DNA from 2 places in the Streptomyces sp. NBC_00096 genome. Region 1 is predicted to be linked to the other one. Evidence: riboswitches for the same ligand, from Rfam matches in the RefSeq annotation. Region 1 holds a riboswitch; the other holds the start of a gene.
The links. A riboswitch is a leader RNA that binds a small molecule or an ion and turns the genes downstream of it on or off. The one in region 1 is predicted to bind S-adenosylmethionine.
Positions count from the first base shown of each region.

Region 2: it holds a riboswitch for S-adenosylmethionine, as region 1 does, so the genes downstream of both, OG904_RS22620 (aminotransferase class V-fold PLP-dependent enzyme) here and thrC (threonine synthase) in region 1, are expected to answer to the same signal.

Region 1 is NZ_CP108221.1:2,957,388-2,960,789, forward strand. Features, by position in the region: gene OG904_RS12760 (MoaD/ThiS family protein) at 100-378, opposite strand; gene thrC (threonine synthase) at 414-1,715, opposite strand; SAM riboswitch class I at 1,733-1,891, opposite strand; gene OG904_RS12770 (glucosyl-3-phosphoglycerate synthase) at 2,087-3,037, shown strand; gene OG904_RS12775 (trehalose-6-phosphate synthase) at 3,130-3,402, shown strand, end outside.
Region 2 is NZ_CP108221.1:5,128,862-5,132,263, forward strand. Features, by position in the region: gene OG904_RS22610 (cytochrome bc complex cytochrome b subunit) at 1-327, shown strand, start outside; gene trpD (anthranilate phosphoribosyltransferase) at 523-1,587, shown strand; SAM riboswitch class IV at 1,670-1,786, shown strand; gene OG904_RS22620 (aminotransferase class V-fold PLP-dependent enzyme) at 2,020-3,402, shown strand, end outside.

The DNA.
Region 1 (3,402 bases):
GGACTTCCCCAACCTTACCGCGCCCAATCAAGCAGAATTGCCCCCTCCGGTTATTACCGGAGGGGGCAATTCAGCGTTCTGGGCGGAGCGGGCCCGTCGTCAGCAGCCGCCCGCGACGGCCGGAATGATCGAGATGCCCGCGCCGTCCGGGGTGGACGTCTGCAGCCCGCCCTCGAAGCGCACGTCGTCGTCGTTGACGTAGACGTTCACGAAGCGGCGCAGCTTGCCCTGGTCGTCCAGGACGCGCGCGGCGATGCCCGGGTGGCTCTTCTCCAGGGACTCGATGACCTCGGCGAGGGTCGCGCCCTCGGCGGGGACCTCGGCCTTGCCACCGGTGTAGGTGCGCAGGATGGTGGGGATGCGGACGTTGACGCTCATGGCGCTACTGCCTTTCCGGGGTGCAGGGAGGGAGATCAGGCCAGGTTGGCGGCGCGGAACGCGTCCAGGCTCGGGCGGATGGTGGCGGTCTGGCCGCTGTCGGCGGCCACCGCCTCCAGGGTCTTGAGGCCGTCACCGGTGTTCAGGATCACGGTGGTCAGCGAGGGGTCGAGCTGACCGTTCTCGACCAGCTTCTTCGTCACGCCGACGGTCACGCCGCCCGCGGTCTCGGCGAAGATGCCCTCGGTCTGCGCGAGGATCTTGATGGCCTCGACGACCTGCTCGTCGTTGACGTCCTCGACGAAGCCGCCGGTGCGGCGCGCGATGTCCAGGACGTACGGGCCGTCCGCCGGGTTGCCGATGGCCAGCGACTTGGCGATGGTGTTCGGCTTCTGCGGGCGGACCACCTCGTGACCGGCCTTGAAGGCGGTCGAGACGGGCGAGCAGCCCTCGGCCTGGGCACCGAAGATCTTGTACGGCTTGTCCTCGACGAGGCCGAGCTTGATCAGCTCCTGCAGACCCTTGTCGATCTTCGTCAGCTGCGAGCCGGACGCGATCGGGATGACGATCTGGTCGGGCAGCTGCCAGCCGAGCTGCTCGCAGATCTCGTACGCCAGGGTCTTGGAACCCTCGCCGTAGTACGGGCGCAGGTTGACGTTGACGAAGCCCCAGCCCTCGCCCAGCGGGTCACCGATGAGCTCGGAGCAGAAGCGGTTGACGTCGTCGTAGTTGCCCTCGATGCCGACCAGGTCGCCACCGTAGACACCGGCCATGACGACCTTGCCCTGCTCCAGGTCGTGCGGGATGAAGACGCAGGAGCGGAAGCCGGCGCGGGCGGCCGCGGCGCCGACGGCGCCGGCCAGGTTGCCGGTGGAGGAGCAGGAGAGGGTGGTGAAGCCGAAGGCGCGGGCGGCCTCGACGGCGATGGCCACGACGCGGTCCTTGAAGGAGTGCGTCGGGTTGCCGGAGTCGTCCTTGACGTACAGCTTGCCGGTGAAGCCGAGCTCCTTGGCCAGGTTGGCCGCGTCCACGAGCTTGGTGAAGCCCGGGTTCAGGCTCGGCTTGGAGGCCACGTCCGCCGGGACGGGCAGCAGCGGCGCGTAGCGCCAGATGTTGTTCGGGCCGGCCTCGATCGCGGCGCGCAGGGCTTCGGGGTCACCGAGCGGCAGCTCGTAGGCGACTTCGAGAGGTCCGAAACATTCGGCGCAGGCGAAGATCGGGCCGAGCTCGAAGCGGGTACCGCACTCACGACAGGAAAGGCCGGTGGCGGGACCGAGATCGACAGAAGTGCCCGAAGCAGCGGATTCGGCAGAGGTTGAGACAGTCTGTGCAGCCATGATGGCGAGGCCCTTTCTCCTCATCTTCCCCATGGCGCACTTCGCCATGAGACGGAATTGGCACCTTCCCTAGCCGGGGACCTCGCTGACGTCGCTGGTGTGCGCGATCGCGAGAACCGACTGGAGGGTTGCCGGGGCTTCAACGGGCCGTGTCCCTCTGCCCCTCTGGATGAGCGGTATGGCACCGGGCAACACGCTCTGTGGCGCGCCCGGGCGTTTGTACGCGGGCCCCCGGCATGCGGCGGACCTTTGCGTTGTTCAAGACTGTAACCGAAGCCCCGGGTGGTTGAGACAGCCGTCCGAACCGCGAGATGGATCACATTTCGGCCGAAACCGCAGGTGGTCCACGGATCGACAGAGGAGTTCCGAAGGTGCTGGAAGAGGTGGAGCGCTGGCTGGCAGACCGCTCCTGGTCCGCCGCCGACCGACCGCTCGACCAGTTGCTTTCCGCCAAAAGGGCAGCCGGTACGACGGTCAGCGTGGTGTTGCCCGCGCTGAACGAGGAGGCCACCGTCGGGGAGATCGTCGAGGTGATCCGGCGCGATCTGATCGAGGGGCCCCCGCTCCCCCTGGTCGACGAACTGGTGGTGATCGACTCGGGCTCCACCGACCGCACCGCCGAGGTCGCGGCCAAGGCGGGCGCCCGGGTGGTGCACCGCGACGAGATCCTGCCGCGCATCCCCGCCGTGCCCGGCAAGGGCGAAGTGCTGTGGCGCTCGCTGCTGGCCACCTCCGGTGACGTCGTCTGCTTCGTCGACGCCGACCTGCGGGACTTCTCCGCCTCCTTCGTCTCCGGGATCGTCGGCCCGCTGCTGACCGATCCGCAGGTGCAGTTCGTCAAGGCGATGTACGACCGCCCCCTGGGGGACACCCCCGGCCAGGGCGGCCGGGTCACGGAGCTGGTGGCCCGCCCGCTGCTCAACCTCCACTGGCCCCGGCTGGCGGGCTTCGTCCAGCCGCTGGGCGGCGAGTACGCCGTACGCCGCGAGCTGCTGGAGCGGCTGCCCTTCCCCGTGGGCTACGGCGTCGAGCTGGGCCTGCTGGTGGACGCGCTGCACACGGTCGGGCTGGACGCGCTGGCCCAGGTGGACGTGGGCGTACGGCTGCACCGGCACCAGGACGGCCAGGCGCTGGGGCGGATGGCCGCGGCGATCTACCGCACGGCGCTGCTGCGGCTCTCGCGGGGGCACCTCGTGCGCCCCGAGCTGACGCAGTTCGAGCGCGGTCCGGAGGGGTTCGTGGCGCACACCCACGCCGTGGACACCGTGGAGCGGCCGCCGATGCGGGACATCGAGGAGTACGCGAGCCGCCGCGTGGCGTGACGGCCGGGGTCGGCGCAGTGGTCTTCGTCTCGGTCCGCCGGACACGCAGGAGCTGACGTTTGACCGGGCGCGGGGCGGGCTAGGTTCGCCGCATGGCTTCCCAGGTGCTCGTCGCCGCGAACCGCGGCCCGCTCTCGTACGCCCTCGCCGCGGACGGCACGCTCAGTGCCCGCCGCGGCGGGGGCGGTCTCGTTTCCGGCCTCTCCGCCGCCCTCGCGGAACAACCGGGGGCCGTGTGGATCTGCGCGGCCCTGTCGGACGCGGACCGGGAGGCGGTACGGCGGGGCGTGGCCGAGCCGGGCGTACGGATGCTCGACATCGACCCGGAGGTCTACGACGACGCGTACAACGGCATCGCGAACTCG
Region 2 (3,402 bases), 2.2 Mb from region 1:
ATCTGCCTCGGCCTCCAGCGCAGGGACCGGGACAAGGTGCTGCACGGTCGCGAGACCGGCATCATCAAGCGCCTGCCGCACGGTGAGTTCGTCGAGGTCCACGAGCCGCTCTCGCAGGGCAAGCTGCACACGCTCACCTCGTACGAGCAGTACCAGCCCGCCGAGATCGGCGCGACGGTCGACGAGAACGGTGTCGAGCGCAAGGTGAAGGCGCTGGAGAAGCTCCGCGTGAAGCTCAGCAAGGGCTACTACGGGGAGAACAACCAGATCCCGAAGCCCTCGGTCGAGGAGTACAAGGAGATCCAGAGCGGCCACGGCCACCACTGATCTCCCGCGTCACGGCTTCACACGTTTCACACGCTTGAGGGACTGATTTCGGTCAGTCCTGGTGTTGCCACGGCGAGAGCCCCGTCCAGTGTCTGGACGGGGCTCTTTGCCGTCTCCGGGGCTGGATAGGCTGAAGCCCTTCCCATTCGACGTGGGCCCCGGCATCGGACGGCCGACCAGCAGCAGGAGCGGACCATGAACGTTGTGACCCCGGCAGGCGGCGACAGCGTGGCGGCCCGTGGCTGGCCGGGCGTGCTGGACGCCCTGCTGACCGGCCGGGACCTCAGCGCCGACGACACGGCCTGGGCGATGGACCGGATCATGCGGGGCGAGGCCACCGACGCCCAGATCGCCGGCTTCGCGGTCGCGCTGCGGGCCAAGGGCGAGACGGTCGCGGAGATCAACGGTCTGGTGCGGGCCATGTACGAACACGCCAACCTGATCGAGGTGCCGGGCCGGACGGTGGACATCGTCGGCACCGGGGGCGACGGCGCCAAGACCGTCAACATCTCGACCATGTCGGCGGTCGTGGTGGCCGGTACGGGCGCCAAGGTGGTCAAGCACGGAAACCGGGCCGCGTCCTCCGCCAGCGGCTCCTCGGACGTCCTGGAGAAGCTCGGCGTCAACCTGGACCTCACCCCCGCACGGGTCGCGCAGGTCGCCGAGGAAGCCGGGATCACCTTCTGCTTCGCGGTCAGGTTCCACCCGGCGCTGCGGCACGTGGCGGCGGCCCGCAAGGAACTGGGCATCCGGACCACCTTCAACTTCCTCGGCCCGCTCACCAACCCGGCGAAGGTACGGGCCCAGGCCACCGGCGTGGCCGACGCCCGGATGGCCCCGATCGTCGCGGGCGTGCTGGCGGAGCGCGGTTCCTCGGCGCTGGTCTTCCGCGGTGACGACGGCCTGGACGAGCTCACCACCACGGCGACCTCCAAGGTCTGGTGGGTCCGGGACGGCAAGGTCGCCGAGCAGACCTTCGACCCGCGCGACATCGGCATCCCCCTGGTGGACGTCTCCGAGCTCGGCGGCGCGGACGCCTCGTACAACGCGGACGTGGCGCGCCGCCTGCTGGCCGGCGAGACCGGCCCGGTCCGTGACGCCGTACTGCTGAACTCCGCGGCGGCCCTGGTGGCGCTGGATCCGGGTACGGGGTCGCTGGAGGAGCAGCTGGCGGCGGGGGTCGTGCGGGCTGCGGAGTCGATCGACTCGGGCGCCGCCCGGGCGGCGCTGGCGCGGTGGGTGGCGGCCAGCAACGCCTGACGGTCGGATCAGGCCAAGATCCCGGTCCGGAATGTGGACCGGGGTCTTGCGCCCGGAGGATCTTGTGGCAGGATGCTCCTCAGGTCACGAGTGACAGCGTTTTGGCCCCGGCTTGCTGTCCGGCAACCCTCCTTCCGTGGCGGGGTGCCCCGGGTGATGACCAGGTCGTAGGCAGTGAGGCCTACGGCAAGCGCGGATCCCTCGACACCAGGGGTCCTGGTCTCTCGAGGAGCGTTTTCCGTGAGCAAGCGAATGCGATAGGGCGACTCGCCCCTTCTTCACCCCTCGGAACAGGGTCATTTCCGCGTACCCGCACATCTGCGGACGCCATCCCTTCCTCCGGGGCAATTCCCGTACCCCGAACGGCCGCAGCGCCGTGTCCGCGTACGGGCTCGTCGAAGCCATTCAGACCGCCTGCCGGGAGATACCGCCATGTCCGCAACCCTGAACGCCGCCGCCTCCACCGCTTCCGCCGACGTCACCGTCGACCCCGCCTGTGCCGAGCCGCTGCCGGTCCTCGGCCGTGACGTCACCGTCCCGCTCGTCACCGGCGGCGAAGTCACCTACGCCGCCCTCGACTACGCGGCCAGCGCCCCCGCCCTGCAGCGCGTCTGGGACGACGTGGCCGCGTACGCCCCGTACTACGGCAGCGTGCACCGCGGCGCCGGCTACCTCTCGCAGCTCTCCACCGACCTCTTCGAGCAGAGCCGCGTCACCGTCGCCGAGTTCCTCGACTGCCGCCCCTCCGACCAGGTGATCTTCACCCGGTCCACCACCGACTCCCTCAACCTGCTCGCCGCCGTGGTGCCGGCCGACTGCCAGGTGTTCGTCTTCGAGACCGAGCACCACGCCTCGCTGCTGCCGTGGAAGGACGCGCAGGTCACCTACCTCAACGCGCCCCGCACCCCGGCCCAGGCCGTCGAGACCCTGGAGCGGGCGCTCGCCGGCCGCGACCCCTACGGTCCGGCGCTGGTCTGCGTCACCGGCGCCTCGAACGTCACCGGTGAACTGTGGCCCGTCAAGGAGCTCGCCGCCGCCGCGCACGCCCACGGCGCACGGATCGTGCTGGACGCCGCCCAGCTGGCCCCGCACCACCCCGTCTCCGTGCAGGAGCTGGACGTGGACTGGGTCGCCTTCTCCGGCCACAAGCTCTACGCGCCCTTCGGCTCGGGCGTCCTCGCCGGCCGCTCGGACTGGCTCCAGGAGGCCGAGCCGTACCTCGCCGGCGGCGGCGCCTCCCGCAAGGTGGCCAGGCGCGAGGACGGCGGCGTGGACGTCGAGTGGCACACCACGGCCGCCCGCCACGAGGCCGGCTCCCCGAACGTCATCGGCGTCTACTCCATCGCCTCCGCCTGCAAGGCGCTGAACGAGGCCGGGTTCGAAAGCCTCGTCGCCCGCGAGCGGCAGCTCATCGCCAAGGTCCGGGACGGTCTGGCCGACGTCCCGGCCGTGCGGATCCTCTCCCTCTTCGGTGACGACGCCCCGCGCGTCGGCGTCATCTCCTTCGTGGTGGACGGCTGGAACAGCTCCCACTTCGCCGCCGCGCTCTCCGCCGAGTACGGCATCGGCGTCCGCGACGGCCTGTTCTGCGCCCACCCGCTGGTCCGCACCCTCCTGGGCAGCGAGCCGCAGGCCCAGGGCGAATGCGGAGCCCCGGAGGCGGCCCCGGGCGAGCGGTCCCTCAACGCCATCCGCGTCAGCTTCGGCGCGGGCACCCCCGACGAGCACGTCGAGCGCTTCGTCCGCGCCGTCAAGGAGCTCGTCTCGGACGGCGCGAAGTGGCAGTACCGCACCGAAGAGGGCCGCTGCGTCCCG